3 regions of the Ensifer sp. ENS03 genome follow, and region 1 is predicted to be linked to each of the others. Evidence: predicted binding sites of a transcription regulator. Region 1 holds the regulator's gene; each other region holds the start of a gene.
What was found. Region 1 encodes LexA, which represses DNA repair genes until DNA is damaged. Its sites were predicted from a motif close to TGTTCNNNNTGTGTTCNG; they were not measured.
Positions count from the first base shown of each region.

Region 2: a site for LexA is predicted at 1,326-1,343, ahead of ruvC (crossover junction endodeoxyribonuclease RuvC). Genes of this name have one in related genera too.
Region 3: a site for LexA is predicted at 1,621-1,638, ahead of IB263_RS01855 (DNA recombination protein RmuC). Genes of this name have one in related genera too.

Region 1 is NZ_JACVAV010000007.1:54,224-57,496, forward strand. It holds gene IB263_RS22430 (hypothetical protein) at 1-492, opposite strand, end outside; gene IB263_RS22435 (hypothetical protein) at 831-1,127, shown strand; gene lexA (transcriptional repressor LexA) at 1,364-2,086, shown strand; gene IB263_RS22445 (hypothetical protein) at 2,175-2,516, opposite strand; tRNA gene IB263_RS22450 (tRNA-Cys) at 2,717-2,790, opposite strand; gene IB263_RS22455 (thermonuclease family protein) at 2,943-3,273, opposite strand, start outside.
Region 2 is NZ_JACVAV010000005.1:168,316-171,588, reverse strand. It holds gene IB263_RS19280 (HAD hydrolase-like protein) at 1-204, shown strand, start outside; gene IB263_RS19275 (LLM class flavin-dependent oxidoreductase) at 215-1,216, opposite strand; gene ruvC (crossover junction endodeoxyribonuclease RuvC) at 1,387-1,899, shown strand; gene ruvA (Holliday junction branch migration protein RuvA) at 1,966-2,583, shown strand; gene ruvB (Holliday junction branch migration DNA helicase RuvB) at 2,680-3,273, shown strand, end outside.
Region 3 is NZ_JACVAV010000001.1:361,828-365,100, forward strand. It holds gene IB263_RS01850 (ribokinase) at 1-342, opposite strand, end outside; gene IB263_RS01855 (DNA recombination protein RmuC) at 395-1,588, opposite strand; gene def (peptide deformylase) at 1,740-2,264, shown strand; gene fmt (methionyl-tRNA formyltransferase) at 2,428-3,273, shown strand, end outside.

The DNA.
Region 1 (3,273 bases):
CAAGGCGCTCACCGCCTCCTGGCACTTGAACATCTCGCTTACCGCCTTCATCGAATCACGCAGGCTGAGGCTCGCGACGACGCGCCCCTCGAAGGCCAGCGCCAAGGTGTTTTTGCGAACGAATTCGGTAAAGAAGTCGGTGTTGGAAAAGTTGACGACAAGGGCCTTGGCTCCGGTCAGATCAACACCGAACGCAACGGCCGGCCACTGACGACCACGGTCGAGCTGCAAGGCAACATCGTATTCCCGCTGCGGCTCGATGGATTTCCATTCGGCATTGCCGATCGAAAGAAACGCCAGGTTCGTCGATCCCCGCGGATAAAAGCCGATACGAAGGATAGCGCCGGCGTCATAGCTCGTCGCCGCGTAACACGAGCCTCCCAGGGAAGGATCGGATCCCACCGTCCAGGCGTTGATCCGTTTCCAGATATTCGAACGCCCTTCTTCAGCAGACGCCGCTCCAGCCGTGAGCAACAGGCCGAGCACCACCAACGACAATCTATGCATGCAACCACCCCACTTTCCACGCAAAGTTATCTTTTTTTAGAGGCCTGTCGAGACGGTGAAGGCCCTTCCCCGCAGGGATTTTTGCGCGCCCCAGGCCCGATGCGAAAGCTGGCAGCTCCGATGCATTCTCCGCGCCGGTCCATAAAGAACGGCCGAGACGAGGTTGAGATGGAGCGGCTGGCGCAAATCAGCCACAGCCTGCGGGCAAAGAGCTGTTGAACAAGGCAGAGTGATCGCCATGCTTGCTGGACTTCGGAACGAAAGCGCGGTTCACATCGTTTACCACCCCGTAGTCCCACCCCTTCATCAAGTGGACGATCACCGTGCTTGCCGCCCTGCTTCTCGCTTCGATAGTCGCATCGCCCAATATGCCTGACGTCAAGCTCAGTGCCGCGACGGTGGATGAACTCCAGACCGATTTCGAACGGGCCGTGCCGTGCCATCAGATCGATGGACGCAATGTTTGGAAGGGCGCGCTCGCGTTCTACATCCAGTCCTTCGTTTATGACGGCGATACGCCCGTTGCGACCGATGCGGCCGACGCAGTGCTTCCGGAAGACAACAGCGCCGAAACGGTGAAGGAGTTCGAAGACGCCTGCTCGGCCTCGCAAGCGACTTAAGTCTCTCCGCGAAGAGAGCCGCGATTCGTTCGAATCACGCGCGCGACCGGCCTGCCCGGCGCTGTTTTGGGACGCAACCGTCGCCGAAAACCGCCCCGCTCCCGCAAAAGTGACCAATCGCCCCCCACAGAAGCAGCCAATTGCCTGAATTCACGGAATTTTAGGCACTTGCGGAACACATATGGAACAGATAGTGTCTGTTCTTGATTTGTTTCACGCCTCTGGAGCGACGTGCCATGCTGACCCGCAAGCAACAGGAATTGCTTCTGTTCATCCACGAACGCATGAAGGAGTCGGGCGTACCGCCGTCTTTCGATGAAATGAAGGACGCGCTCGACCTGGCGTCGAAGTCCGGCATTCACCGTTTGATCACGGCGCTCGAAGAGCGCGGGTTCATTCGCCGGTTGCCGAACCGGGCGCGCGCGCTCGAAGTCATCAAGCTTCCGGAAGCCTACGCCGCCGGCCAGCAACAGCCGCGCAGAGGCTTCTCGCCGAGCGTGATCGAGGGCAGCCTCGGAAAGCCGCCGGCCGCCGCTCCTGCCACGCCGAAGCCGGCGCCGGTCGCCGAAAGCACGTCTGTTTCCGTCCCGGTGATGGGGCGCATCGCTGCCGGCGTGCCGATCTCGGCGATCCAGAACAACACCCATGACATTACCGTTCCGCTCGACATGATCGGCAGCGGCGAGCATTACGCCCTCGAAGTAAAGGGCGATTCGATGATCGAGGCCGGCATCTTCGATGGCGACACGGTGATCATCCGCAACGGCAACTCGGCCAATCCCGGCGACATCATCGTGGCGCTCGTGGACGACGAGGAAGCGACGCTGAAGCGCTTCCGTCGCAAGGGCGCGTCGATTGCACTCGAAGCGGCCAACCCCGCCTACGAGACGCGCATTTTCGGACCGGATCGCGTGAAGATCCAGGGCAAGCTCGTCGGGCTGATCCGCCGCTACCATTGAATTCCAGGCAGAACGCCGAATCAAAAGAGCCTCGCCACAGAAAGTGGCGAGGCTCTTTCCATTTAAGGCGACCTGAAATCCAGATCGCTTATTCGTGGATCGTGTATTCGCCGAGTTCGCAGAGATCCTGCGTGTCCTCGGTCGTATCGAGGGCCGAGCCTTCCTCGAATTCGAATCGCATGTCGTATTTGCAGACGTCCCGCCCGTCGGATATGGTGATCTCCATGCTCTCGCCGGGGTTCAGGACCTGCCGACCGAAAACATCGTCTTCCCATTCATTGACGCCGACCGGCGACGTATAGAAATTCGTCAGTACCGCGCCGGTGTTGTTCTTCAGCTGGAAAACCAGGTCGTCCGCGCGCGCCTCCATAGCGGTCGCCGCAAAACACGCCAACGCCGTCAGGATCAGTCTCTTTTTCATTGATGCCATTGCCTCCGTTCTTAATGTTGACGGACGCTACCGATGCGGTTGATCTCAGCGGAGTCATCGTTCCCCCTCTACCGAATTCACCGAAGCGATAAGATCCGACGGAGGCATAGGAGACGTGGCTTGCGCGGACGTGGGGTCGCGAATTTTACCGCGCTGCCCTAAGGCAGAACGCCAAACCAAATTTAACGAGGTGAGATTATTGGAGGCCTCGCCCGGAATTGAACCGGGGTACAAGGATTTGCAGTCCTCTGCGTCACCACTCCGCCACGAGGCCTCACAGCTCGGATAACCAAGCGTTGGCGCGGATTTAGAATGATTGCAGAAAAACCGCAAGAGGCATTTTCTGAAAAACGCGCCGTCGAATTGCAGGACGGATACTTTCCACAGAACGATCGACGATGTCCGCCGATCGTCTCCCAGCTGATCTCAGCACCAGGGCGTCGGGCGCCCTTCCCACGGCCGCACGAGCCCCTCGGAAACGAGTACACGTCCAAGAGATTGGTCACCGCGTGTGACCAGGCGCAGTTTCTCGCCGGCCTTGGCATCTGATCGCCCTCCCGCCGAGATCAGCCTGAAGTCGCCAGCATTCAGCAATTCGCGCAGGCGCTGCTTGGCGTAGAAGCCGCGCGAACGCTCCTTGTCGCAGCTTGCCTGGCGGATTCGCGGTGCATCGACATCGGCGACGCGGATCGTCTCGCCATGGAAGACGAAGGTCGCGCCATCGATCACGCAGTTGTCGTTGCGAATGCCGCAAAAA
Region 2 (3,273 bases), on a different contig from region 1:
GCGATCCGGCACTCCGGCCTCGATGCGGCTCGCATCCTGGCGATCGGCGACGAGGCGCGCGATATCGATGCGGCGCGAAAGGCGGGCGTGGCGGCCGGTGCGGTTGCCTGGGGCTATGCCGACCCGGTCTTCCTGCAAGGGCTCGGGCCGGATCGGTTCTTTGCCAATCTGGAAGAGATCGCACCCGCTTTCGGGGCAATCTGATCGGCCGGCTTTACGCCGCCTTGGCGAGATCGCGCTGGGCGTCGGCGAAGAGGCGAAGCGAATTCAGCCGCGCCTGCATGTCGAAGATCGGCATGGAGATGATCAGTTCGTCGGCCTTTGTCTGCTCGAGGAACGCCCCGATCTTGCGCCGGATCGTCTCTGGCCCTCCGACCACCGCATACATCATCGAATGGTCGACGAAGATCTTCTCGTCATAGCTCCAGAGCCCATCCATCGACTGGACCGGCGGCGGAAACTGCCCGCGCGCGTTGCGGCGCAGGGCCACGAAGGATTGCTGCATGGAGGTGAAGAGGTAGTTCGCCTCCTCGTCCGTATCGGCGGCAACCCCCATGACGCCGACCATCACCTGCGGCTTGGCAAGGGTCTCGGAGGGGGTAAAGCGCTCGCGGTAGATCTCCAGCGCCGAGAGCAGCATGTCCGGCGCGAAATGCGAGGCGAAGGCGAAGGGCAGGCCGAGCATGCCGGCGAGATGGGCGCTGAAATGGCTTGAGCCGAGCAGCCAGATCGGCACATTGGTGTCGGCGCCGGGCACGGCGATGATCTTCTGGTCCTCGGCGACGGGGCCGAGCAGTGCCTGCAGTTCGACGACGTCGTTCGGGAAGTTGTTGCCGCTCGCCTCCATGTTGCGTCGGAGGGCCTGGGCGGTGCGCATGTCGGTTCCGGGCGCACGGCCGAGGCCGAGGTCGATGCGGCCGGGGTAGAGGGCGGCGAGCGTTCCGAACTGTTCGGCGATGACAAGCGGCGAGTGGTTCGGCAGCATGATGCCGCCGGAGCCGACACGGATCGTCTTCGTCGCTGCCGCCACGTGCGAGATCACGATCGAGGTCGCCGCACTGGCGATGCCCTTCATGCCGTGATGTTCGGCCAGCCAGAAGCGGGTGTAGCCGTTCTCCTCGGCCGCCTGGGCCAGACGACGCGAATTCTCCAGCGATTGGGCGACGCTGCCGCCTTCAGTGATCGGGGAAAGATCGAGGACGGAGAAAGTCGCCATGGCAAAGGCCTTTATTGAGAGAAATTGATGCAAGGCTATGTAAGCTCAATTTTCCTCAATCCAAGGCCGGTGCCGAAGAAAACCTGAGGCCGCGCCTCAACTGTGCGTATGTTTTTGTTTTGTTCACTTTTTGCTGGCAGCGTCCGGACTGACATCATAGGGTGAAATTCATGCAGACCACGATTCGCATCATCGGCATCGATCCGGGGCTCCGTCGTACCGGCTGGGGCATCATCGAGACGCTCGGCAATTCGTTGCGTTTCGTCGCCTCGGGCACGGTGACGTCGGATGGTGACATGGACCTCGCCTCCAGACTTTGCCAGCTGCATGACGGCCTTGCCGAGGTGGTGCACAGCTATCAGCCACACGAGGCGGCGGTGGAGCAGACCTTCGTCAACAAGGACGCGACAGCGACGCTGAAACTCGGCCAGGCGCGCGGCATCGCCATGCTGGTGCCGGCACGCGCAGGCCTCAGGGTCGCCGAATATGCGCCGAACGCGGTCAAGAAGGCGGTGATCGGTGTCGGCCATGGCGAGAAGCAGCAGATCCACATGATGCTGAAGGTTCTGATGCCGAAGGCCGAGTTCAAGGGCAACGATGCGGCGGACGCACTGGCGATCGCTATCTGCCATGCCCACAACCGGCAATCGGTGACGAGCCGGCTTGCCGCATTGATGGCGTAGTTGCGCCCGACACGATAATTTCCGATGGTCCGATGACCATCCAGAACCCACCGCGAGAGACGCCACATGATCGGCAAATTGAAGGGTACCATCGACGAGATCGCCGAGGATCACGTCGTGCTCGATGTGCATGGCGTCGGCTACGTTGCCTTTTGTTCGGCGCGCACGCTGTCCAGGCTCGGATCGGCGGGCGAGGCGGCGGTGCTCTTCATCGAGACGTATGTGCGCGAAGACCAGTTGAAGCTGTTCGGCTTCCTGACGGCGCTGGAGCGGGAATGGTTCCGGCTGTTGCAGAGCGTGCAGGGGGTCGGCTCGAAAGTGGCGCTGGCCGTGCTTTCCACCCTGACGCCGGGGGAATTGGCCAATGCGATCGCGCTGCAGGACAAGACCTCCGTCTCCCGTGCGCCCGGTGTCGGGCCCAAGGTGGCGGTGCGCATCGTCACGGAACTGAAGAACAAGGCGCCGTCCTTCGCCGGCGAGATGTCGGCCTCGATCGGCCTCAAGCAGGAGCTTGGCGAAGGCGTCGCCTCCGCGCCGGTTTCCGATGCGGTTTCGGCGCTCACCAATCTCGGCTACTCGCGCGACCAGGCGGCCAATGCCGTTGCGGCGGCCTTGAAGAACGGCGGCGAAGGCGGCGACAGCGCCAAGCTCATTCGCCTTGGCCTGAAAGAACTGGCGCGATGAACGCTTGCCTTGGCTGGGCACAGAAGGCAGAACGCATCGTGCCCGGCATGATGACGGGTTGCAGCGCTGAGCTGCCCGACCGAATGGAACGAACGCATGACTGACTCCGCACGCCTGATAACGCCGGAAAAGCGCGGTGAAGACCTCGATGCGACCATGCGCCCGCAGACGCTGGATGACTTCACCGGCCAGGCGGAAGCGCGCGCCAACCTGAAGATCTTCATCGAGGCGGCGAAAAACCGCGGCGAGGCGCTGGACCACGTGCTCTTCGTCGGCCCTCCCGGTCTCGGCAAGACGACGCTGGCGCAGATCATGGCCAAGGAGCTCGGCGTCAATTTCCGCTCGACTTCCGGCCCTGTGATCGCCAAGGCCGGCGATCTCGCGGCCCTGCTCACCAATCTCGAAGAGCGCGACGTGCTCTTCATCGACGAAATCCACCGGCTCAATCCGGCCGTCGAGGAAATCCTCTATCCTGCGATGGAGGACTTCCAGCTCGACCTCATCATCGGCGAAGGCCCGGCGGCGCGGTCGGTGAAGATCGACCTTTCGAAGTTCACGCTGGTGGCGGCAACCACCCGCCTCGGGCTTCTGACGACGCCGCTTCGCGACCGTTTCGGCATTCCGGTGCGGCTCAATTTCTACACGGTCGAAGAGCTGGAATCGATCGTCCGGCGTGGCGCCCGGCTGATG
Region 3 (3,273 bases), on a different contig from region 1:
GACCGTCGCATTGGCGCTGGCGACGACGACGATGACATTTTCGCCGTCACCGCCGACGAGGATATGGGCGGTGCCGGTCGGCTCGCTGACCGTCTTGGTCAACGACAGGTCGGCGCCCGCACCCTTCAACAGTTCGAGCGCGCCGTCGGCAAAGCTGTCCTTTCCTACCGCGCCTGCCATCTGCACCGTCGCGCCGGCACGCCGTGCGGCCAGCGCCTGGTTTGCGCCCTTGCCGCCGGCGGCGGTCGAGAAGCTGGTGCCGGCGACGGTTTCGCCGGGCTTCGGAAGGCGCGCGGTGGTGGCGATCAGATCCATGTTGATGGACCCAAAAACAGTAATCATGTGAAACTATCCTGTCGGCTTTGCGAATTGGGCCGGAGAGTGCCCGACAGCCTCAGTCCTCGTCAACCACCCGCAGGCGCAATTGCCCGACCCGATTGTCGACCGCGGCACGTGGTTCGTCCGCGTCCCGTGTGCCGCCTTCCGCTTGCAGCTCTAGGGCCTCGATCTTGGCCCCGCGGCGGGTGAGCTTGCTGGAGGAAACGAGGATGTCCTCGACATCCTTCTGGCTCATGGCGAAATGGCCCTGCAGCTTGCGCACGCGCTCGTCGAGACGGCCGAGATCCTCCATCAGCCGCGCGACTTCGCCCTGGATCAGGTGCGCCTGCTCGCGCATGCGCGCATCCTTGAGGATCGCCTGGATCACCTGGATCGACAACAGCAGCAGGGAGGGCGAGACGATGACGATCCGCTGGCGATGCGCCTTTTGCACGATCGCTTCGAAATGCTCGTGGATCTCCGCAAAGATCGATTCCGAGGGTACGAAGAGGAAGGCGGTGTCCTGCGTTTCACCTGGGATCAGGTACTTGCCGGCGATGTCGCGCACGTGCGTTTCCATGTCGCGGCGAAAGAGTTGGGCGATCTGCTGGCGCCGCTCCGGGGTCGGAGCATCCCGCATCGCGTTCCAGGCTTCGAGCGGAAATTTGGCGTCGATGACCAGCGGCGGCTGGCCGTTCGGCATGCGGATGGTGCAGTCGGGCCGCACCCCGTTCGACAGCGTCGCCTGAAATTCGAAGGCACCCATCGGCAGCCCGTCGGCGATAATCGCTTCCATGCGCGACTGGCCGAAGGCGCCGCGCGTCTGCTTGTTCGATAGAATCGCCTGAAGTCCGGCCATGTCCTTGGCGAGCGACTGGATGTTGTTCTGGGCCGTGTCGATGACCGCGAGGCGCTCCTGCAGCCGGCGCAGGTTCTCGTGTGTCGCCTTGGTCTGCTCGCTGATCGAGGCGCCGATGCGATGGGTCATGCCGTCGATGCGCTGGCTGAGCGTCTGGTTGAGCTCCGCCTGCCGGGCGCCGAACACCTCGGCCATGGCCGCGACCCGCCCTTGCATCTCCGTCTGTGCTGCCAGCAGCATTGCCATCTGTTCCTGCCGCTCGTCGTCGCGGGGATTGCGCCGGCGCGAGAGCGCCATCAGGCCGGCAACAGCCAGCACAAGGCCGGCGGCAATCGCCAGATGGCCCAGGGTAATCGGCAGGGTGCCGATGAAAAACAACGGTTGGGCGAAGGGAAGGGGCGCGGGTTCCATGCGCCAAACCTAACAGATTCTCTCGCGAAGTGTAGATCAAAACAAGAACATATGTGCGCGGCGGTTAACGCCCGACGAGGGACGAGCGGGTGCCGCAGGTGGCAAGGCAATTTCCTTGCGCGTCGATGGAAAGATCGGCTATGGGAGCATCATGACCATCAAGCCGCTTATCATCCTTCCCGATCCTGTGCTTCGCCAGGTTTCAACGCCGATCGAAACCGTCGACGCGGACGTCCGCCGTCTGGCCGATGACATGCTCGAAACCATGTACGATGCCCCCGGCATCGGCCTTGCCGCGATCCAGGTCGGCGTCGCCAGGCGCATGCTAGTGCTCGACGTTTCGAAAGAGGGCGACGAGAAGACGCCGCTTGTCTTCATCAACCCCGAGATCGTCGCTTCGTCCGACACCTATTCGGTTTACGAGGAAGGCTGCCTGTCGATTCCGGACTACTACGCCGAGGTCGAGCGCCCCGCCGTCATCACCGTCAAGCACCTCGACCGCGACGGCAAGGAACAGACGATCGAGGCCGAAGGCCTGCTCGCCACCTGCCTGCAGCACGAGATCGACCACCTGAACGGCGTTTTGTTCATCGACCACATCTCCAAGCTCAAGCGCGACATGGTGATCCGCAAGTTCACCAAGGCTGCCAAGACGCGCGGCGCAAAGGCGATCTGAGCCTTCGATCGCGGAAGATCACGCGAAATTTTGAAGGCGGGAACCCATTGAACATTCCAGGAAGAGCGTGAAACGGCTTTCCTGGAATTGTCCTGTTTTTAGAGAATGAGATCATTTCGCCGTTTCCCCGCATGAAGTGATCTGAAAGGACGGAGTTACCGCCTTGTCGCTTCGCATCATCTTCATGGGCACACCGGAATTTTCGGTGCCGACACTGGCGGCACTTGCCGAGGCCGGTCATCAGATCGTCGCCGTCTACACCCAGCCACCGCGGCCGGGTGGCCGCCGCGGGCTCGATCTGCAGAAATCGCCGGTGCATCAGGCGGCCGAGCTTCTGGGCATTCCGGTGCTGACGCCGGTCAACTTCAAGGACGAGGCGGACCGCCAGACCTTCCGTGATTTCGACGCCGACGTCGCCGTCGTCGTCGCCTATGGCCTGCTTCTGCCCGAGGCCATCCTCACCGGCACCAAGCTCGGCTGCTACAACGGCCACGCCTCGCTGCTGCCGCGCTGGCGCGGTGCAGCCCCAATCCAGCGCGCGATCATGGCCGGCGATCATGAGACCGGCATGATGGTGATGAAGATGGAAAAGGGGCTCGATACCGGCCCGGTCGCCCTCACCAAGACGGTTCAGATCGGCGAGACGATGACCGGGGGAGAATTGCACGATCGCCTGATGCAGGTCGGCGCCAGTCTGATGCGAGAAGCGATGGCAAAACTCGAGGCCGACGATCTGCCGCTGACGGTCCAGGCCGAGGACGGCGTCGTCTACGCCCAGAAGATCAGCAAAACGGAAACCCGCATCGATTTCGCCCGTCCCGCCCGCGAGGTCCACGACCATATCCGCGGCCTGTCGCCATTTCCGGGCGCCTGGTTCGAACTTGAGATCGCCGGCAGGCCGGAGCGCATCAAGGTTCTGAACTCGGAGCCCGCTTCCGGCGAGGCCGAGGCCGGCACGGTGCTCGACGATAATCTGACGATTGCCTGCGCCGAGGGCGCCGTTCGGCTC